Regions from separate parts of the Paenarthrobacter sp. 10N417 genome, predicted to be linked through region 1. Evidence: predicted binding sites of a transcription regulator. Region 1 holds the regulator's gene; each other region holds the start of a gene.

Region 1 (7,300 bases):
GTGGCAGGACCCCGGCAGCTTGGCAACATCCATCTCGGGCAAGAACGTGATCACCGTTGATATTTCCCGGGATGCCTTCAACTCCAACCTTGATGCAGGCATGGCGCAACGGGCTGTACAGCAGCTGGTCTACACTGCCACGGCAGCAGCTTCGTCGTCAGGCCTGATCAACTCCGGGCAGCAAATCCAAGTGGTCATCCTGGTCGACGGTCACACTGATTTCATGGCCTTCGGCCAGGTACGGCTCGGACAACCAATGGCAAGGGACGCTTCCTTGGTGGCGCCACTATGGATCATCGACCCGCAGGAGGACACCTCGCTCCCGGCCGGCGTGGTCAAGTTCAATGGCCGCAGCACTGACAGCTCCAAGCCGGTCAGCTGGCAGATCCTCCGGGACAACGGCAATGGCGAAAAGGCCAGCCTGCTGACCGGCCAGACAAAAGCCACAGGAGAGCCGGGACAATTCGGCGTCTTCTCCTTCAATGCGACCCTGAAACCAGGGAAATACGAATTGCGCGTGTCCCAGGTTCAGGACTCCGGGCAAGCAGACACATCCACCACCGATACGCGACTTTTCAGCGTCGGCTAGAGCCGGCGTCGCGCATTAGCTGGCGTTGCCTGGAAGGCGACACAGCCTACCAGCGGCCCAAGACATCGGAGGCGAGTACGACGGCGGCGGGTCCCGCCGTCGAAGACCTCAGGACGTGGTGCCCCAAGAGAGCCGTGACCGCCCCGGCGTCGCTGAGGCGCGTCACCTCGCGTGGCGAGATGCCGCCTTCCGGCCCCACGATCAAGAGGACTTCACGTGGTGAATCCAGGCCGCCGGCCTGAGCCACGATCGGCGCTTCCAGGACGGTCCGCAAGGGGTTCTTGGCGTCCTCGTGAAGGATTACAGCCAGGTCCGCGGCGGCAACAGCCTTTGCCAAAGCCGCGGAATCCAGGATCGGACGCACCTCCGGTATCCACGCCCTGCGGGCCTGCTTCGCCGCGGCAGTGACCACAGACTGCCACTTCGCGTGGGCCTTGGCAGCGCGATCCCCCTTCCAGCGGACGATGGATCGCTCAGCCTGCCAAGGAATCACCGCATCTATGCCCAGTTCGGTGGCCGTTTCAATGGCCAACTCGTCACGGTCACCCTTGGCCAACGCTTGGACCAGCACCAAACGCACGTTCGGCTGATCTTCGAAAATCACCTCGGATGCTGTGACGGACAAACTTCCAGGTCCAACCTCTGCGACCGTGCCTGTCAGGCGGGCTCCTGCGCCATCGGCAATGTCCACGGCCTCACCGACAGTGAGCCTCTTCACGGTAACGGCATGCCGGGCTTCTGCACCGTCGATGACGAACAACGCGCCCGGCTCAACACCGGACAGGCTCCCGGCAGGCGCGAAGAAGACGGGATTGCTCACCGCTACAGGTTACCGAGCTTGTCCCGCAGCTTGGCGAACATGCCGCCGCTGGCCACGAGTTTTCCTTCGCTGAACTGCTCGCCGCGCAACTTGGCAAGCTGCTGCAGGAGCTCTTCCTGTGCCGGATCCAGCTTGACCGGTGTCTCAACGTGCAGGTGCACCTTGAGATCGCCTCGGCCATAGCCCCTGAGGTGGGTAACGCCCAACCCGCGAAGCGTGATGACCTCGCCGGACTGGGTGCCGGCCTTGACATCAATCTCCTGGGGCCCGTCGAAAGTTTCCAGGCTCAGTTCCGTGCCCAAGGCGGCGGCTGTCATCGGAACGCTCAGTGTTGCGTGCAGATCGTCGCCTTCGCGGATATACGTGGAGTCATTGTTGACGCGGATCTCTACGTAGAGGTCGCCCGCAGGTCCGCCAGCTGGTCCTGCTTCGCCCTGTCCGGAGAGTTGGATGCGCGTACCTGTCGCAACACCGGCAGGAACCTTGATGGTGAGGGAACGCCGGCTGCGGATACGGCCCTGCCCGTTGCACTCGTTGCAGGGATCCTTGATGACCGTACCGAAGCCCTCACAGGAACCACACGGCGCCGTGGTCATGACTTGGCCCAGGATGGATCGAACGGCCCGCTGGACTTGGCCGCTGCCGCCACAGATGTCACAGCGCTCCGGGTGTGTGCCCGGCCGGCAGCAGCTGCCATCGCAGGTGGGGCAGACGACAGCCGTATCAACTTCGAGCTTCTTGTTGACACCAAACACGGCGTCCTTGAGGTCGATGCGGACACTGATCAGTGCGTCCTGGCCCCGGCGCACACGGGAGGCCGGACCAGCGTGCCCGCCGCCACCGCCGAAGAAGGTATCGAAGATGTCCTGGAACGCGAAACCCTGGCCGGAGTAGCCGCCACCAAAGCCGTTGTCAGTGCCATTCTCGTTACCGGTGGCATCGTAGACGCGGCGCTTTTGGGGGTCGGACAGCACTTCGTAAGCATGCGTCACGGCCTTGAACTGCTCCGCGACATCCTCCCCCGGGTTGACGTCCGGGTGAAGCTTTCGCGCCAACTTGCGGTACGCCTTTTTGATCTCTTCCCCGGTGGCTTCCGGAGAGACTCCCAAAACGTCATAGTGGCTGCTCAAAGTCTGTATCTCTTCCTTGTTATACGGTTACACGGCGATTCTTACCTCGGGGCTTGCGTCAGCCGCCGAGAATGCGGGAAAGGTAACGGGCCACGGCGCGCACGGCAGCCATGGTGGTGGGATAGTCCATCCGGGTTGGTCCGAGGATTCCCACCTTGGCACCGGAGCCGTACCCCGTTGCCACGACCGAGGCCTCGGCCAGGCCATCGTAAGGATTCTCGCGCCCGATGCTCACTGTCACGCCGCGGGGATCATCCCCCATATCGGACAACAACCTAAGCATGACAACTTGTTCCTCAAGAGCTTCCAGCACTGGCCCAATACTCAACGGGAAATCGACATTTGAGCGGGCAAGGTTGGCTGTTCCGGCCATGACGATGCGCTCTTCGCGGCTGGTGTCGCTGAGGGCTTGGAGACCATGGGCAAGATGCTGCGCGAGTCCCCGAAGCTCCGGCGGGCACAGCGCCACTACGGAAGGCAACACCTGCGGCAGCAGTGCCAGCTGGGTTCCAGCGATGCTTCCCAGGAACCGGGAGCGAAGGGCCATCAACGCCTCATTACTTACATCGGAGCCAGCCTCGATGACCTTCTGGCCAACGCTTCCTGTATCTGCGATGAGCACCACGAGCACCTGCTTTGGCGCCAGGAGGACAAATTCAACGTGACGGACCAGGGCACGGTTGGAGTGCGGGTACTGAACGACGGCGACCTGGTTGGTCAGTTGCGACAGTAGCCTGACCGTGCGCTCAAGGATGTCATCGAGGTCGTCCGGCCCTTCAAGGAGCGAGTGGATGGCTCGACGCTCCGCGGCGGACAACGGTTTGACCTGCGAGATGCGGTCCACGAACAGCCGATAGCCCTTGTCCGTGGGGATGCGGCCTGCGCTGGTATGCGGCGCTGCGATGAGGCCTTCTTCTTCCAGCACAGCCATATCGTTCCGGATGGTGGCGCTGGAAACGCCCAGATGGTGCCGCTCCACAAGTGCCTTGGATCCAACAGGCTCACGGGAATGCACATAATCCTCAACGATTGCGCGCAGCACTTCAAGCTTGCGTGGCTCACTCATTGCAACACCTCCTGACGACTGTCCGGGCCTTTATCGGGACGGATAAACAGCACTCACTTAGCACTCAACATGCCCAAGTGCTAACAAGTCTAGTATGAGCCAGCACGTTGCTAGCATTGAAACCGCCCGCGGGAGTTATTCCCAGCACAACCAGCACAGAGGGGTATGAAGTCCTTGGCTTTCGATACGTGGGGCCCGCAGGATCTGTCCGCTCCTGCCAAACGCCAACTCCCCGAGGTAGCCGTCCAGCGCGGGATGGTCCTTGAAGACGTCCAGTCCGGCTGGGTGGGCGAAGTCACACGGGTGGAGAAATCGGGGGGAATGCACATCGTCTCCCTTGAGGACAGGCGTGGCAAAACCAAGTCGTTCCAACTCGGGTTCGGTTTCCTGCTTGAAGGGCAGGCCATCCGTCTCATGCCTCCGGCAGCAAAGGCTCCTGGTTCGCCTGTGCAGTCGGGTCGAACGGCATCCGGGTCCGTCAGGGTCCTGGGCCATCGTGCACAGGTGGCCAAGGCGAGCCGTATTTGGGTGGAAGGCAAGCACGACGCCGAACTGGTGGAGAAAGTCTGGGGCGACGACCTCCGCATTGAGGGCATCGTCGTAGAGCCACTCCACGGCGTGGACGACCTCAAGTCAGCTATCGCCGCATTCTCGCCCGGGCCAGGGCGCAGGCTCGGGATCCTGGTAGACCACCTCGTGGCAGGCTCAAAGGAATCACGCATCGCCGCAGAAGCCATGACGGTGCCCGGAGCCGCCGGAAACGTCCTGATCGTCGGCCATCCGTATATAGACGTCTGGCAAGCCATCCGGCCAAAAGTGCTGGGTATTGAGCGGTGGCCGGAAGTTCCACGAGGCACTGACTGGAAGACCGGGATACTGACCGCGTTCGGCTGGCCGCACGAAACCGCCGAAGACATTGGACTCGGCTGGCAGCGCCTGCTTGGTGCGGTACGCAGCTACGCCGACTTGGAAGCGTCGCTGCTGGGAAGGGTAGAGGAAGTCATCGATTTCCTCACCACTGCCTGACCGTCTTGTCCTGAATTACGTTTCCTCAATGCACTTTTCGCAGGGACGTAACGGGGCGTTGGTCCCGGGATGACCCGGAACCCAGTATTCTGGGACAGCAACACTGCAGCATCTTTAAAGCAAAGGGAAGACACCGTGGCAGAGAACGCTCCTGAAGAACCGGGCAGCGCCGCAGGCCAGCCCCAGTACCATGGCGCGCCCGCAAACGCACTCCCACTGACGGCAAGCGAAGACCGGCAGTGGGCCACCCTTGCGCACTTCGGGGGAATTCTGGGATGCCTGCCGTCCCTGTTGATCTATCTCATCTTCCGTGATCGCGGGCCATTTACGGCGCAGGAATCCAAGGAAGCACTGAACTTCACGCTTCCTCCGACCATCGCGGCAGTCCTGGCAAATATCCTGGTTCTGCTTCCCGTCGTGGGCAATATCTTTGCAGTCATCGCCACGGGCATCTGGGTAGCCCTGACGTGCTTCTCAGTCTCGGCTGGTATCCGCGTCAATCACGGACAGCCCCACCGCTACAAGCTCAACCTGCGCTGGATTAAGTAGTCCAAGGCTTCCAGGATTCTGCAGACGATTAGTCCGGCAGAATCCTGCGCACCACGGCGTCGGCCAGGAGCCGGCCCTTAAGGGTAAGAACCAGGCGCCCCTTGAAGGCCGCACCCGGATCCACGAGTTCTTCAGCGATCAGTCCTGCCATCGCATGGCGGCCAACTTTGTCCAGCGCATCAACGGACAGACCTGTACCGAGCCGGGCCTCAAGCATGATGCGCTCGACTTCCCGGGTTTCGGCGTCAAGGGTTTCCCTACCAGCTGCCGGCGAGTCTCCTGCAGCCAGACGGTTGGCGTAAGCGGTGGGGTGCTTGACGTTCCACCAGCGGACACCGCCCACGTGCGAGTGAGCGCCCGGACCGATCCCCCACCAGTCATCGCCCCGCCAATAGGCAAGATTGTGACGGCAGGCCTGTTCAGGCGCTTTCGACCAATTGCTGACCTCGTACCATGTCAGCCCGGCTTCCGAGATCAATTTGTCGGCGAGCTCATATTTCGCGGCGTGGTCGTCGTCGTCAATTCCGGGAACTTCGCCGCGGCGGATTTGGGCCGCCAGCTTTGTGCCGTCTTCCACGATCAGGGCATAGGCGCTGATGTGATCGGGTTCGTAGGACAGGGCGGTCGCAAGGGACAGTTGCCAGTCCGCCATCGACTCTCCCGGCGTGCCGTAGATGAGGTCAAGGCTTACGGCCAGGCCCGCCTCGCGCGCCCACTGGACCACCAGCGGAACGCGGCTCGGGGTATGGGTCCGGTCCAGCACTTTGAGGACGTGCGGTACCGCGGACTGCATGCCAAAAGAGACGCGCGTAAAGCCTGCATCCGCCAGCACCTGGAGCGACTCGGGCGTTACGGAGTCGGGGTTGGCTTCGGTGGTCACCTCGGCGCCCGGTTCAAGTCCCCACTGCACGACGGCGGCACGAAGGATACGAGCCAAGTCCTCGGCAGGGAGCAACGTGGGTGTCCCACCACCGAAAAATACAGTGCTCAGTGGGCGCTTCGGCAGACCGGAGGCATCCATGGCGGTGGCTGCAAAGGCCAGTTCAGTGACAGCCGTGCCTGCGTAAGCATCCTGCGACGCCCCACCACCCAGCTCGGTGGCCGTGTAGGTGTTGAAATCGCAATAACCGCACCTCACCGCGCAGAAGGGGATGTGCACGTACAGGCCGAACTTGCGGTGCTCGACGCCGATCAGCACCTGCGGAGGCAACAAACCGTCCGCAGGTGCAGGGTCGCCCAAAGGGAGGACGCTGGGCATTTACTTCTTTGCCTTGTCCTTGGACTCGTCGGTGGTCAGCGCAGCGATGAAAGCTTCCTGAGGCACTTCAACGCGGCCCACCATCTTCATGCGCTTCTTGCCTTCCTTCTGCTTCTCGAGCAGCTTGCGCTTACGGGTGATGTCACCGCCGTAGCACTTGGCAAGAACGTCCTTGCGGATGGCCCGAATGCTCTCGCGGGCAATAATGCGAGATCCGATGGCAGCCTGGATGGGCACCTCGAATTGCTGACGCGGGATGAGTTCGCGCAGCTTGCCGGTCATCATGACACCGTAGGCGTAGGCCTTGTCACGGTGGGTGATGGCACTGAAAGCATCCACCTGCTCGCCCTGGAGCATGATGTCCACCTTAACGAGGTCGGCAACCTGTTCGCCGTCGGCCTTCCAGTCCAGCGAGCCATAACCGCGCGTCTTGGATTTGAGGATGTCGAAGAAGTCGAACACGATTTCCGCCAAGGGCAGGCGGTACCTGATTTCCACACGGTCCTCGGAGAGGTAGTCCATACCACCCATAACGCCGCGGCGGCTCTGGCACAGCTCCATGATGGCGCCAACAAACTCGTTCGGTGCCAGGATGGTGGCTGAGACCATAGGCTCGCGGACCTCGGAGATCTTGCCTGTGGGATATTCGCTGGGGTTGGTCACGTGGATCACCTTCTTGTCCTCCAGCGTTACCTCGTACTCCACGTTGGGAGCTGTGGAGATGAGATCGAGGTTGTACTCGCGCTCAAGACGCTCACGGGTGATTTCGAGGTGGAGCAGACCCAGGAAACCAACACGGAAGCCAAAGCCCAATGCGGCGGACGTCTCGGGCTCATAGACCAGAGCGGCGTCGTTAAGCATC
Region 2 (7,300 bases), on a different contig from region 1:
GTTGCCTTTGCCGTGTTCGCGGCGGTGTTCGTGGGCGTCCTGGGTGGTGGTCCCGGCGCTTCAGCCCTGGCTTTTGGCTCCAACTTGCTGATCAGTTTGGTTGCGCGGCAACTGAGCCGGTGGCGGACGCCCGACTTCTTCATCACCATGGCTTGCTCGTTCCTGGTCACGTTTGTCGCCCTGATGCTGCGTTGGGCGGGTGCGGACATCGCTCCGTCCATTGTGGTTGCCGGCGGGATCCTGTTGTTGCTTCCAACGGGCAGGCTTGTATCTTCCGTGCAGGACGCCATCAACGGCTTCCCGGTCACCGCGGCCGGACGATTCCTCTCCACGCTGCTCACCTTCGGCGCGATCGTCGCTGGTATCGCCGTCGCCGTCGTCGTCGGGACCCTCATGGGCAGCGAAGTCCTGGACGTCACCAAAACATTCCCCGATGCGTATCCTTTGTGGGGCCAAGCCATTCTGATCGCCATCGCCGTAGTGGCTATCGGCGTCACCGAGCAGACACAGATGCGCCTGTTACTCCCGACGGCGGCAGTCGGCTTGGTCGGCTTCTTCGTGTTGTGGGGGGCTACCACTGCCGGGTTCGGCGACCGCTTGTCGCCGGCAGTATCGGCTGTGGCCATCGGCCTGTTGGCTCGGGTAGTGGCACTGAAACTTGGCGCTCCCCAGCTTGTAGTGGCTGTTCCGGCCGCGCTCATCCTGCTCCCCGGCCTGACCATATTCCGTTCAATGTATGTATTGACCATTGAGGAAGCGGACATTGTTCAGGGCGCCGGAGGCATGCTGAATGCAGGCGCGATCGTCCTGGGAGTGGCAGCAGGAATCGTCCTCGGTGACAACCTGGCCAGGCCGCTCACGAAGGGCCTATCCAGCAACGAGCGCCGCAGGGTACGGCGCCGCTAGATCTGCGCTGGCCGCTGGATCTGACTAAATCTGTCCTACGGGAAGCTTCTTCTCGGCCTGGAAAACTTCCTCTACCCGGCCCTGAGCCCAGTAACCGGAGAGCGAAACCTGCGAACGCTCCAGGCCGCGCTCGGCGAAGAAGATCTGCCGCAGGCCCTTCATGTAGCCTCTTTCGCCGTGTGCAAAGACATCAACCCGGCCGGGGAGCCACTGCATTTCACGAAGCGCCTCAAGCAGCAGCTCGCTTGATCCGGCAGGCACTCCGTTGCGCTGCAGCCAGTGGAGTTTCAGGCCAGCAGGAGCAGAGATAGGCAGGATGTCCTCGGCGCTGTCCACCTCAAGGAACGCAAATCCGCGGGCTTCCGGGGCGAGCGCCTCTATGCAGGCTGCGATGGCTGGAATCGCGGCGTCATCGCCGGCGAAGAGGTGCCAATCGGCGTCGGGCGCAGGATTGTAGGCGCCGCCGGGCCCGGTAAAAATCAGAGTGTCCCCAGGTTCCGCTGCCGCTGCCCAAGGCCCTGCCAGGCCCTCGTCGCCATGGACTACGAAGTCAATCGCCAGTTCCCGTTCTTCCAGGTTCACCCAGCGAATGGTGTAAGTCCGGGTGTGCGGCCATTGCTCACGTGGCATCGTCTCGCGGATGGCCCACAGGTCCAGCGGAAGTTGATAATCAACGCCGGGCTGGGGAAAAACGATCTTGACGTACCGGTCCACGTATTCGTTGTTCACGTAGTCGCTGAACCCTGGCCCGCCGGCGACGATCCGCACCATGTGAGGTGAGAGCCATTCTTTGCGCTGGACCCTCAGGTTGACCTGCGGGCGTGTGGTCCGGGTGGCGGACGAAGAAACGGGGAGAGCAGCCATATAGGCAAGCCTAAGCTAATTCGTGGGGTGCCAGTTGGGTATGAGTCGAAGGTTACAAGATGGGTAGTTCCCAATCGACGGGCTCTGCGCCCTGTGACGCCAACAGCTGGTTGGTTCGGCTGAACGGCTTGGAACCAAAGAAACCACGTGATGCCGAAAGGGGACTCGGGTGCACCGAAGTGATTGCCGGTGTGCCATCCAGCAGCGGCAGGACCGCTTCGGCGTCCTTCCCCCACAGAATCGCGACCAGGGGACTCCGGCGTCCCGCGCCGTCGGTGCGATGGGCTACCGCACTGACAGCCGCCGTCGTGATGGCCTCCCAGCCTTTGCCGCGGTGTGAGCCAGCGCTTCCGGCTGCGACACTAAGGACACGGTTCAGCAGCAGGACGCCTTGGTCCGTCCAGGCCGTGAGGTCGCCATGGATGCGCGGCGGGAGCCCGAGGTCGTCGTGGAGTTCACGATAAATATTTGCCAGGCTCCGGGGGATCGGCCGCGTATGCCGCGAAACGGCAAAGGAAAGCCCGACGGCGTGTCCCGGGGTTGGGTACGGATCCTGGCCAAGGATGAGTACTTTGACGTCAGCCAATGGTCGGCGGAAAGCCCGGAGAAGGTTGGTAGCTGCAGGAAGGACGTGGATCCCTTGGGCAGCCTGACCCGCAACAAAGGCCAAAGCCTCACGGAGTTGGCCTTCCACGGGTCGCAACGCGTCCGCCCAATCAGCGGCCATCAGCTCTTCCAAGGGTCGGTCAATAAGCTCGTCGAAGCCTGGATCGGCAACGCCGGCGGGTTCCAGGTCAAACAGTGCATCCTCACCAGTCACCCTGTCATTGTCTCCTCCATGGCATCGGCGGTGCGAATGACAGCGTTGTTATTCGCCCGTAACATGGGGGTAGGACATTTTCCCCCAACCAGCGTCAAGGAGTGTGCCGTGGCTGAACCAGCACCGGAACCAATGGCGCCGCAGTCTACCGGTTTGGCACTTGAAGACCTGGCAGCCGAGACCCGCAGCGACTCACCTCTAAGTGACCGAGATCAGCAAATGTTGGCCTTGGAACGGCAATGGTGGAAGTACGCCGGCGCCAAGGAACAGGCGATCCGTGAGCTCTTCAATCTCTCCGCCACGCACTATTACCAGATCCTGAACGCACTTATCGATACCGAAGATGCGTTGGCCCACGATCCCATGCTGGTGAAGAGATTGCGTAGACTACGTACGTCGCGCCAACGTGCGCGGACAGCGCGCCGTTTGGGGTCCGACGCGTAAATCGCCCGGCTGATAGTCAGCAGCAACCAGCAAGGACAAGGCTTCACCATGACCAAATTTGCCAAGGATGAATTCGACCGGGTCCCACAGAACAGCTCCCGGCAGGGGGTGCACCGTGACGCCCAAGAGACAGTCCGCCCCAATTTGTGGCCGGTCTTGACAGTAGGGGCCGTCGCCCTGGTGCTGGGACTCGTAGCTTTCCTGATACTTCCGCGGCTTGGCCTGGTGGCCCCCAGCGCGTCCACAAGCGTCTCGACGCCGGCGCCCCAGCAGAGCGAAACCTCCCCTTCTGCTGCACCTACCGAATCAAGCAACGCACCCATCGCTTCCGGCGAGCCGAGCCCGGGAACCACGCCTTCAGGCGAAGCTTCGGCAACTCCTTCTGCTGCGCCGGTGGACAAGTCCGTTGCAGTGGCTGTCTACAACGGCACGGCTACGGCTGGGCTTGCCAGTCGCGTCGCGGGCCTGGTCCAAGGCGATGGTTGGGTTTTGGGATCTGTGGGGAACTGGGGCGGCCTGCCGCAACAGTCTTCCGTGGTCTTTTACAACGTCCCTGGACAGAAGGCGAATGCAGAAGCACTGGGCAAACTCCTCGGTATCACCGCGGTTGTTGAGTCTCCTGAAATACAGCAGCCTCTAGTGGTTGTTGTGGGACCTGGCTACCGGTAATTTCGCTGAATCCCCACCGTTTTTCTGTGGTTTCAGTCTCGAAAGCTGCAACTCGGTTAAGCCTCAATAACAAAAGTCATGGTCGGCCCCTCGGCAGCAGCGCGCGGATAGTGACTGTGGTTACAGTGGATTGATTCCGATCCGGAGATCCCGGCAACCGGTCTTGGCTACTGTGAAAGTGTGGGCATCATGGCTTTGGGAACCGTCAAATGGTTCAATGCCGAAAAAGGGTACGGCTTCATCACTGTGGATGACTCCGGCGACGACGTCTTCGTGCACTGGTCCGCTATTCAGATGGAAGGCTTCCGTGCCCTCGAGGAAGGCCAGCGGGTGGAGTTCGAATTAGGCGAAGGCCAGAAGGGTCCGCAGGCCGAAAGCGTCCGCGTTGCATAGTCCCTTTGGCCGTCACGTCAGCTAACGGCTGAAACCCCTTTGTTTATAGCGCAAAGTGGCGCTTCTGCTTGCACTCTCCCCGGTCGAGTGCTAATTATTGATTTAGCACTCCTACGCTTCGACTGCTAACTCCGGCCCGGCCTACGCCGGCGGCGGATGGCTCTCGGAACGTCAGGGGGATCAAGAAACACCTTGGTGGGGTGAGGTCCGGAGCGCGCGGCATACAGAGGCCGCAAGCAAAGGACCGTCCGTCGCGGGCACCCCATCTGACAGGTTCCTTCTTAACGACTGTCCCGAAAGGACTACCGCCGTTATGGCCAAGATCATTGCATTTGATGAAGAGGCACGCCGCGGCCTCGAGCGGGGCCTGAACATCCTCGCCGACGCCGTCAAGGTCACCCTCGGCCCGCGTGGACGCAACGTCGTCCTCGAAAAGAAGTGGGGCGCCCCCACGATCACCAACGATGGTGTTTCCATCGCCAAGGAGATCGAGCTGGACGACCCTTACGAGAAGATCGGCGCTGAGCTGGTCAAGGAAGTTGCCAAGAAGACGGATGACGTCGCTGGCGACGGTACCACCACCGCTACGGTTCTCGCCCAGGCACTGGTCAAGGAAGGCCTGCGCAACGTTGCCGCCGGCGCCGACCCCCTGTCCCTGAAGCGCGGTATCGAGAAGGCTGTTGAGGCAGTCATCAAAGAACTGCTCGCCTCTGCCAAGGAAATCGAAACCAAGGAAGAGATCGCGGCCACGGCTTCCATCTCCGCCGGTGACCCGGAAATCGGCAGCCTCATTGCCGAAGCCCTGGACAAGGTGGGCAAGGAAGGCGTCATCACGGTCGAAGAGTCCAACACCTTCGGCCTGGAGCTCGAACTCACCGAAGGCATGCGCTTCGACAAGGGTTACATCTCCGCTTACTTCGTCACCGACGCTGAGCGCCAGGAAACGGTCCTCGAAGACCCGTACATCCTGATCGTGAACTCCAAGATCTCCAACGTGAAGGAACTCGTCACGGTTCTGGAGAAGGTCATGCAGTCCAACAAGCCGCTGCTGATCATCGCCGAAGACATCGAGGGCGAGGCTCTGGCCACCCTGATCGTCAACAAGATCCGTGGCACCTTCAAGTCTGTAGCCGTCAAGGCTCCGGGCTTCGGTGACCGCCGCAAGGCACAGCTCGCCGACATCGCCATCCTCACCGGTGGCCAGGTCATCTCCGAAGAAGTTGGCCTCAAGCTCGAAAACGCAGGCCTGGAACTCCTCGGCACCGCCCGCAAGGTTGTTGTCACCAAGGACGAGACCACCATCGTTGAAGGTGCCGGCGACGCCGAGCAGATCGCGGGCCGTGTGGCCCAGATCCGCGCCGAGATCGAAAACTCCGATTCCGACTACGACCGCGAGAAGCTGCAGGAACGCCTGGCCAAGCTGGCCGGCGGCGTTGCAGTCATCAAGGCCGGTGCCGCAACCGAAGTTGAGCTCAAGGAACGCAAGCACCGCATTGAGGACGCAGTCCGCAACGCCAAGGCTGCCGTTGAAGAAGGCATCGTCGCCGGTGGTGGCGTTGCCCTCATCCAGGCTGGTGCGAAGGCATTCGCCAACCTCACCCTCCAGGGTGACGAAGCAACTGGTGCCAACATCGTCAAGGTTGCCATCGACGCTCCGCTGAAGCAGATCGCCTTCAACGCTGGCCTCGAGCCGGGCGTTGTTGCTGACAAGGTTCGCGGCCTGCCTTCCGGCCACGGCCTGAACGCTGCCACGGGTGTCTACGAAGACCTGCTGGCTGCCGGCGTCAACGACCCCGTAAAGGTCACCCGCTCGGCTCTCCAGAACGCTGCTTCCATCGCTGGTCTCTTCCTGACCACCGAGGCTGTAGTTGCCGACAAGCCTGAGAAGAACGCTCCGGCTGCCGGTGGCGACGACATGGGCGGCATGGGCGGCTTCTAAGCCTCCTAAGCTGTAGCGTCACGCTTCAGAGCAAACGACGGCGGTCCTCACCATTTTGGTGGGGGCCGCCGTCTTGCTGTATCGCCTAAGTGAGTAGCAGGTCAGGCCGTTCGAGTGCTCAGAAGGACATGTGCTGCTACTTGGTTGGGTCCTAGCACGCTTTCAGTGTCTGTGCGGTCTGGCAGGATTGAAGGCATGACGATTATTGCTGCCGCCGATGGCTCTGCCCTCGGCAATCCTGGGCCGGCCGGTTGGGCCTGGTATGTTGACGACTCCTGTTGGCGCGCAGGAGGTTGGCCCCACGGCACCAACAACATGGGCGAGCTCATGGCTGTCCTGGACCTGTTCCGCTCCACTGCCCACGTTCCGCAAGAAGAACTGCTGATCCTTTGCGACAGCCAGTACGTCATCAACTGCATCACTAAGTGGATGCCCGGCTGGAAGCGGAAGGGTTGGCGCAAGGCTGACGGAAAGCCCGTCCTGAACGTTGATCTCCTCAAGGACATCGACCAAGCAATTGTCGGACGCAAATACACGTTTGAATGGGTCAAGGGGCACGCCGGACACGACCTCAACGAGGCAGCAGACGAGCGCGCACGCGCCGTAGCCACAGCCTTCCAGCAGGGCACCGCAGCTCCAAGCGGACCGGGGTTTACAGGCTCCGACGAGGCCCTCGCCGCGCCTCTTCCTGTCCCGGCCAGAGCCGGGCGCAGCTTCCAATCCCACTCCGAACCCACGTTGTTTGGGGAGTCGGGCATCTTCGGTCAGCCGGATCTTTTCAGTGAACTGGACGAGGATACGTCCACCCAGGAATTGCCTGCAGAGGAAATCGTGGTTGCCTTGGAGCGCGAGCTCCTGCGCCCGGATGTGCGCACTGACATCGGCAGGATTGGAGTATTGCTTCATCCCGACTTTGCCGAAATTGGCAGCTCCGGCCGTTTTTGGACCCGGGACGCCATGATGGTCGCCCTTGAGGAGGACCCCGGCGAGCCGATTGAGCTAGAAGTTCTTAGCGCCGATCGCCTGAGTGAGAACACTATCCTGCTGAACTACCGCAGCTTCGCGCATTCGGGTTCGGTCCTCCGCAGTTCCGTTTGGCTTCTGGACCGAGGCCAGTGGCGGCTCCGATTCCACCAGGGCACCCCCGAAAACTGACCCAACGGAAACACTGCACATCAATTCACAGCAGGAAACAGAAAGCCTGGTGACCTGCGGGGCGGCTGCACAGGGGGAAGACAGCCAGCCCCGCAGGAGCTTATGTGAAG
Region 3 (7,300 bases), on a different contig from region 1:
GCGAGCTTCGCCGTCTGGGTGAGGCACTCAAGCACACTTCGGCCGGTGGTTCGCTGCACCAGACTCCGTATCTGGAACTGATGGAGCGGCTCGAACGGCTGGTAGCGGATACAGCCACGCTTGAAACACTTCCGGAGCGCACACTCCTGATTGAGGAGATGCGCGAGCACGGACTCGGCGAGCTGCTCGCTGACCTTGCCGCCCGTGAAGTTCCGGCCGCTTCGGTGGCAGCCGAGCTGGACCTTGCCTGGTGGCAGTCTGCCTTGGAAGCAATGATCAGTGGTGATGACTACCTCGCCATGTCCGACGGCGACTCTCTCCGCCGTCTTGAAGCTGAGTACCGTCTCGCGGACCAAGCCCACATTGCCAGTGGTGCTGCCCGTTTGCGGTGGCAGTTGGCCCGGAAGTGGGGCCAAGGGATAGTGGAGCACCCCCGGCAAGCCGAGTTGCTGCGTGCCCTGCTGAAGGATGGTCGGGTGACGCTCCCTGCTTTGAGTGCGCAGGCCCCTGACCTCGTGCCCCTGCTTGTTCCGGTGTGGTCGGTGAGCCCGTACCTGTTGACGGGAGTTCTTCCGGCGGAGCAGAAGTTTGACGCCGTCATCATCATCGACGCCGAATCGACCTCACTTCAGGCCGTCCTCCCGGCGATTGCACGGGCCCGGCAAGTCATAGCCTTCGGGGATGCGAAGGTCGCGAACGCCCGCACCTTCAGCGTTGCCGTCGAACCCCCCGTGGCGGGAGTGGCCAGCCACGAGAGCGTGGACAGTGCGTTCAAAGCCTTGGCACGCGTCCTGCCCACCTGGCAGCTGAACTGGGTTTACCGGGCGGTCGATGAGGATCTGATCCTGCAGCTGAGCAAGAACTACTACGACGGCGGCCTCCGGCGTTTGCCTGATGGCAATTCGGTGACTGGCCTGGATCGTTCGATCCTGGTGGAGTACATCCCCGATGGAACCGGCCTCCCCGGCGCGGACCATGAGGGCGTTGAGTCCGTTACGGCGGAGGTCAACCGCGTGGTGGATCTTGTCTTCGAGCATGCCAGACTCCGGCCCCGCACGTCCTTGGCGGTGGTCACGGCCAGCCTGCGCCACGCTGCGCGGATCGGCGAGGCTATCCGGCTTCAGTTACCCAACCACCCCTTGTTGTCCGCCTTCTTCGGCGCCGGCCCTGAGTCCTTCCGCGTCGTGGACCTCGAGCGAGCCCAAGGCCTGGTGCGCGATCATGTCATTTTCTCCTTGGGCTACGGCCGGACACCTCATGGCCGCGCCCTGCACTCGTTCGGACCCCTGTCCATTGAGGGCGGACGAAACCGCTTCGCCTTGGCGATGACCCGCGCCCGCCGTTCCATGCACGTCCTGAGCTGCTTCCGTCCGGAAGATTTGGATCTGGATCGCCTGGCCCACGGCGCTGTGGACTTTTACGAACTGCTGGACCGGGAACTGTCCGGGAACAGCAACCTTGGAACTCCTGCCTCGCGCGCCGTTGCAAGCGAACAGGCTTTGGGGGAGGACCCCCTGGTTGCCGATCTCGGCGAGAGGTTGCGGGCAAGGGGTGCCCGCGTGTGGCACCTGTATGACGGTGTCCTGGACATTGCCGCCGCTGCCGATCCCGTCCACACCATTGGACGGGAAGGCGCCGAGATTCCCACGCCAGTGGCAATCGAGTCCGATGGCACGGAGCGTTACCGACGCATGAGTGTCCGTGAACGCAGCCGTCTGAGGCCCCAGCTGCTGGAACGCATGGGCTGGCGTTACATGTCCCTGTGGACCATCGAAGTGTTCACGGATCCGTCGTCCTGCGCAGATCGAATCGGGTCCTATTTGGGACTTGAGAACCATGTTCCCCAGGCCGCCCCGCCAGCGGAGCATGGCTTCCTGGACATGGATGTTGAACAATTGAATCTGGATAATGCTGGCTCCTCGTATGCAGGTTCCTCGTATTCCAGCTCCTCATATGGGATGTCCACGTACAGCAGCTCCTCGTACAGCAGTTCCTCCGCAACCCGGGCTTCGCATCGGCAAAGCCCGGGAAGTCCCCAGGCATCGCTGGAATCCCAGCAGCCCGGACAGACAGATGTGAACAGGCGCAGGGGGGCGGATGGCGAACCAAGCAACGCAGAAGCCAGCAATCCAACCCCCAGTGATCCAGAGGATGGGACTGAAGTACCAGTGAATGAACAGGGAACCGACAACGAAAGCGGCTCTGACGAACAGACCGCAGCTGTAGGCGCCGAAAACGCTGAAGAGCAGGCAGAGTCAAAGACGCCAGCGACGAAGCAAGCTTCCGGTGGAATCTTGCCTACCAAGGCCGCTGAAGACGATCCCCGGCGTTGGGGCGACGAAGGCAACTATGACCATGAGCAGTGGTTGAAGGAGCAGAAGCCACCGCATTGGGGCTGATGAGATCACCGAATCCAAGCCCTGCATCAGGGATGGGCGAAACCTGGGCATTGACCAAAACCCCCAGCGATTGACCAAAACCTAGGGATTGACCAAAACGAAGAAAAGCTTGCCAAGCGTGGATGCGCCGGCAAGCTTTTCTGCTTGCCGGGGATCTGCAGCTACCACCATCAAGCCGTCGGTGTCGCTGGTGCCAAGCCATTGGCCAGGTTTACCCCCTTGGGCAGACGTCCAAAGAACAGGGACGGAGGCGGCCAGGACTTCGGTTTGCCGGGACTCGTCGTATGATCCTGCAGCAGTGAGTACTACATTCACCAGCTGTCCCGGGGACAGAAGCTGGATGGATGAAGGGTCAGCCATGCGAAGAGGGACCGCAGCTGAACCTACAGGTGCACCAGTGAGAAGACCCGGCCCCAGAAGATTGGATTCAGTGGGAATCTGCCCTTTAGTCAAGGGCGAGGCAAGCTGGCGGCCCACCAGTGAAACGTGATCCTCCAGGGCTCCGGAGATCGCGAGGTCGGGCGGCACATCAACAGTGGTGAAGTCGGCCACTGTGAGGCTGGTGCCTGCGGCAAGATCACGGGCAGCGACGAGAATGCTGACGTGCTGCTCAGAGGCAGGGGTTAGCTGTTGGACTGTAATGCCCGTGGCCAGGCAGAGCAGCAGTGCAACTGTCAGCCGACGATTCCGGGAGACCCAGAAGTTCAGGCTCTGCCTGGGGCCCAGCCTCACTTGGCGATGTGGCCCCTGCTTCCGCGGGAGGAAAGAGCCAGCCGTGCTGGTTGGCGGGTTTCGGGAGCGACCACGGCCCCGGGCAGGGGCAGTTGAATGTTCGCGGCGGGGGAGTGGGGAAGTGGTGGACTTTAGTGGCATGACGCCACGTTAGCCACCGGGCTCGGCCGCCCAACAGCGGCCGGGTGCCCTATGTGGAAAAGTAACTGGTGTGGAAAAGTGCTGCTAGCTTGCTGCGGCTGCAGCCGCTGGTGCAGGCGTGGCAGCCGGGGTCGGAGTCGCCGGGGAGGAGGGCGCAGCGGAGACGGTGCTGCCCTTGGCATCGCGCGAATCCGTGCGGTAGAAGCCCGAGCCCTTGAAGACAACGCCGACGCTGTTGAACTTCTTGCGGAGCGCGCCCTGGCATTCAGGGCACTCCGTCAGGGAGCTGTCAGAGAAGGACTGGACGATGTCAAAGGCATGGTCACAGTCTTTGCAGGCGTATGCGTATGTGGGCACTGAGTTCCTCCTTCAGGACAAGGTTCAGGTCCTGTGGAGCCGTGGCGGAGAATCTCCGCATTAGCAGTCGCAGGGCCTGAGTGCCAATTCTATCATCAGCATCCCGCTCATTCGCTATCTGCCAACTCCACGTAGGTGGGCGGCTTCACGTAGCGTCAACCAGGTCACTCTCCGCCGCCAAGCGCGATGATTCCCGAGGGTGTCAAGGCATCCGGCACCGGGCGGTCAAAAGGCTCGGCGGGGATAGCTCCGGAAGGCAACACATCGTCGTCGTACACCACCGCAATGGTGGGTGGCCGCCCACCGGAACTGTCCAGGCGTTGGAGGAGGCGGTCGTAGTAGCCGCCGCCCTGTCCGATGCGGTTGCCATCCCGGTCCACAGCGGTGGCCGGCATGAAGATGCCCGCAACAGCGCTCACAACAGCACTGTCCAAACGCTCGCCTTCGGGTTCGTCGATGGGTGCGTAGTCGGACCGGACGAAGACCGTCTCCGGCGTCCAGTAGACCCAGCTCAACTGGCGTCCGGCTTCGCAGACGGGAAGCAGGACCTGGTGGCCGGCGTTGTGGAGGCCTGCGATCAGGGGCATGGTTGGGGGTTCGTGGGACACGCCGACGTAGATCGCGAAGGTCCGGGGGGATCCGGCCGAAATCTTCCGGGCCCACGCCAAGCCGTGCGGTGCAATCGCCTCGCCCGCTTCGGCTACTTGCTCCTTGGTGAGGCCGCGCCTGTACAGGCGTCGGCTGCTGCGGATGTCTTCCTTCGATGCCATTTTTCTCCGATCATGAGATTCGCGCGGGCTACCGTGGTCTACGTAAAGCAGCAAATCCGCTCCAGTTCAAGGGCTGTTTCTGCGTCTTGCCACGGCGAGGGTTTACCCGTTGATGTATTCCTTCCGTTACATTAGTCCGGTGACTCTCGATAACAATGCTGTCCGTAAGGCCGTCATCCCCGCAGCGGGTCTTGGTACCAGGTTCCTCCCCGCCACGAAGGCGATGCCGAAGGAAATGCTGCCCGTGGTTGACAAGCCAGCCATCCAGTACGTCGTCGAAGAAGCGGTGAAGGTTGGCCTGCACGACGTCCTGATGATCACCGGGCGCAGCAAGCGCGCCCTGGAAGATCACTTTGACCGGGTGCCGGCGTTGGAAGCAACGCTGGCAGCGAAGGGCGATACTGCCAAGCTGGAGGCCATCCAGTCCGCCACCAACCTGGGCGACATCCACTACGTCCGTCAGGGCGACCCCAACGGCCTTGGCCACGCGGTCCTGCGTGCAAAGCAGCACGTCGGGTACGAGCCCTTCGCCGTTCTGCTGGGCGATGACCTGATCGATCCCCGCGAGGACCTGCTCAGCGAAATGATCGCTGTCCAGCAGAAGACCGGCGGTTCTGTCGTTGCCCTCATTGAAGTTGAGCCTTCGAAGATCAGCGCCTACGGTTGCGCCGACGTCGAGGAAAACGGTGAAGACGGCTACGTCCGCATCAAGCAGCTGGTGGAAAAGCCGTCCCCCGAAGAAGCTCCATCCAACCTCGCGGTGATCGGTCGCTACGTTCTGCACCCGGCAGTGTTCGACGTCCTGGAGAACACTGCTCCCGGACGCGGCGGAGAAATCCAGCTGACGGATGCCCTTGAGGTTCTGGCTGCCGGGAAAGGTGAAGGCTACGGCGTTTATGGCGTTGTCTTCCGTGGGCGCCGCTATGACACCGGTGACAAGTTGAGCTACTTGAAGGCCTGCATCGAGTTGGCATGCGAACGCGATGACCTGGGCCCCGAGCTCCGCGAGTGGCTTCCAACGTTCACTGCCGGCCTTCCCAAATAACACCGGTGTACGGCTCTGCGATCTGGCCGGTAACGCTGGAAAGCGGAGCCTTGGTGCTCCGGCCCATCCGTTACCGCGACAAGCGGGAGTGGTCTGAAGTCCGTTCGCGGAACAGTGAATGGCTTGCACCTTGGGAGGCATCCAATCCTGCGCCGGGTGGGCGCCTGCCGAGTTACCGTCAAATGGTGGCATCCCTGAATGCGCAAGCCCGGCAGTCCACGGCTTTGCCCTTCCTCATCACGGAGCGGACCGAGGGGTTCCGTGAGCCGCAGATTGTGGGGCAATTGACGGTCTCATCCATCGTGTGGGGTTCGGCGATGATGGCTACCTTGGGTTACTGGGTTGACAAGGAACGCGCCGGGCACGGCATTGCTCCCACGGCAGTTGCCATGGCTACGGACCACTGCTTCCGGACCCTGGGCCTGCACAGGATGGAAATCAATATCCGGCCTGAGAACGCACCAAGTCTCCGGGTGGTGGAAAAGCTCGGATTCCGGGACGAAGGCTACCGCCTGAGGTACTTGCACATCAATGGCGAGTGGGCGGATCATCGCTCATTCGCACTGACCTCGGAGGAGGTTCCGCAGGGACTCCTTGGCGCCTGGCTTAGAGGAAGAACAGGCAGGTCATAGCCCCTTTTGAGCCGTATCTCCATTCATTTGTGGACTCGCCGACGACACACCGACCGCAATGCCGCCGCCCCTGATGATTTGCTTCTACGGTTTTGAATGTGGACTTCCCTCTCAGCAGCTCAGTGATCCTTGTGGTCACTGTCGCGCTTTGGATGGTATGGGTCGCTCCTTACGTTCTTCGGAACAGACGGCAGCAGGTCCAGGCGGCCACTCTTTCAGCAGAGGCATTTGACGACGAACCAGACGAAACGCAGGCAGGGGTGGTACTGACTTTGGCACCCCGGCAGGAGAAACCGATGGAGACCATGCACAGCAAAGCACCGGCGTCGCCCCAGGAATCCAGCGTGGCTGAGTCGTCTGCCAGGAAGCCGCCCACAACTCCCTTTACGATCCGTTATGCCCGGCTCACCTTGGCTCTTGCCGGCCTTGCTTTATTGCTGACTGCCATTGTTTCGGGCGTGCTGCGGCTGTTCGGCACCGGTAATGTCTGGCTGCCGTTGGTGTCGTTCGTTGGTTCGGTACTTGCCGTGGTGACTTTGCGGCGACTCGCCCTCCGGGATCTCCGTGAACGCCGTGCGCGGCGGGCTGCGCCAGTGGTGCCCATCCAAACCCCGGCACGGTACTTGCCAAAGGAAGCGCCTGTCGAAGCCAAGGAAACTCCGGTTTTCGATGCTGAGGCCGGAAAGCTGGAAGCCGCACGCCTTTCGGCCGTGGAACTACGCCAGGCTGCCTTGGCTGTTGCCTTAGCGGCCGGAGACAAGTCTGCTGGTGACAAGTCCGCCGGTGACAGGTCCACTGAAGCGGCCGCTGGTTCCGAGGATGCCAGCTGGGAACCGGTTGAGGTTCCCAAGCCCACCTACGTTGGTGCCGCGAAGGCGCCGCGCCCCGCTCCGGAGCCTTTGGATCTTCCTGACGCTCCCAAGCCTGTGGGCAAGCCGGTGCTGAAGCAAAGTGTTGAGCAGGCGGAGGCCGCAGCAGCTGCGCAGGTGCGCACTGCATCCAAGGGGCAGAGTGCCTTGAGCAACCTGGACGATGTCCTGCAGCGTCGCCGCGCCTAGCCCGGCATGACCACGCTCTGTGTTGCGGGTGGCACCGGACAGGTAGGCCGTGAAGTTGTTCGCCAAGCGCTCGACGCCGGGCACACAGTATCCGTCCTGAGTCGCCGTGTGCCGCCTCCCGGTTCGGAGAAGCATCACGACGGCGCCAGCTACTTTGCAGGCGACG

The links. The regulator HrcA, encoded in region 1, represses chaperone genes, less so after heat shock. The targets are predictions, from matches to a motif close to TTNGCACTCGNNNNNNNCGAGTGCNAA.
Region 2: groL (chaperonin GroEL) is a predicted target of HrcA. The motif match lies at 4,164-4,190, and genes of this name have one in related genera.
Region 3: AC1DCM_RS10490 (FmdB family zinc ribbon protein) is a predicted target of HrcA. The motif match lies at 3,690-3,716, and genes of this name have one in related genera.

What each region holds. Positions count from the first base shown of each region.
Region 1 covers NZ_JBFTIL010000018.1:42,380-49,679, forward strand. The annotation lists gene AC1DCM_RS19735 (GerMN domain-containing protein) at 1-589, shown strand, start outside; gene AC1DCM_RS19740 (16S rRNA (uracil(1498)-N(3))-methyltransferase) at 636-1,409, opposite strand; gene dnaJ (molecular chaperone DnaJ) at 1,412-2,539, opposite strand; gene hrcA (heat-inducible transcriptional repressor HrcA) at 2,598-3,605, opposite strand; gene AC1DCM_RS19755 (DUF3097 domain-containing protein) at 3,780-4,631, shown strand; gene AC1DCM_RS19760 (DUF4870 domain-containing protein) at 4,767-5,180, shown strand; gene hemW (radical SAM family heme chaperone HemW) at 5,209-6,438, opposite strand; gene lepA (translation elongation factor 4) at 6,439-7,300, opposite strand, start outside.
Region 2 covers NZ_JBFTIL010000006.1:74,593-81,892, forward strand. The annotation lists gene AC1DCM_RS09260 (threonine/serine exporter family protein) at 1-906, shown strand, start outside; gene AC1DCM_RS09265 (siderophore-interacting protein) at 931-1,770, opposite strand; gene AC1DCM_RS09270 (uracil-DNA glycosylase) at 1,823-2,590, opposite strand; gene AC1DCM_RS09275 (DUF3263 domain-containing protein) at 2,699-3,034, shown strand; gene AC1DCM_RS09280 (LytR C-terminal domain-containing protein) at 3,083-3,703, shown strand; gene AC1DCM_RS09285 (cold-shock protein) at 3,893-4,096, shown strand; gene groL (chaperonin GroEL) at 4,410-6,035, shown strand; gene AC1DCM_RS09295 (RNase H family protein) at 6,231-7,190, shown strand.
Region 3 covers NZ_JBFTIL010000007.1:108,320-115,619, forward strand. The annotation lists gene AC1DCM_RS10480 (AAA family ATPase) at 1-2,399, shown strand, start outside; gene cpaB (Flp pilus assembly protein CpaB) at 2,481-3,131, opposite strand; gene AC1DCM_RS10490 (FmdB family zinc ribbon protein) at 3,357-3,629, opposite strand; gene AC1DCM_RS10495 (5-formyltetrahydrofolate cyclo-ligase) at 3,794-4,399, opposite strand; gene galU (UTP--glucose-1-phosphate uridylyltransferase GalU) at 4,512-5,444, shown strand; gene AC1DCM_RS10505 (GNAT family N-acetyltransferase) at 5,450-6,076, shown strand; gene AC1DCM_RS10510 (hypothetical protein) at 6,208-7,134, shown strand; gene AC1DCM_RS10515 (SDR family oxidoreductase) at 7,141-7,300, shown strand, end outside.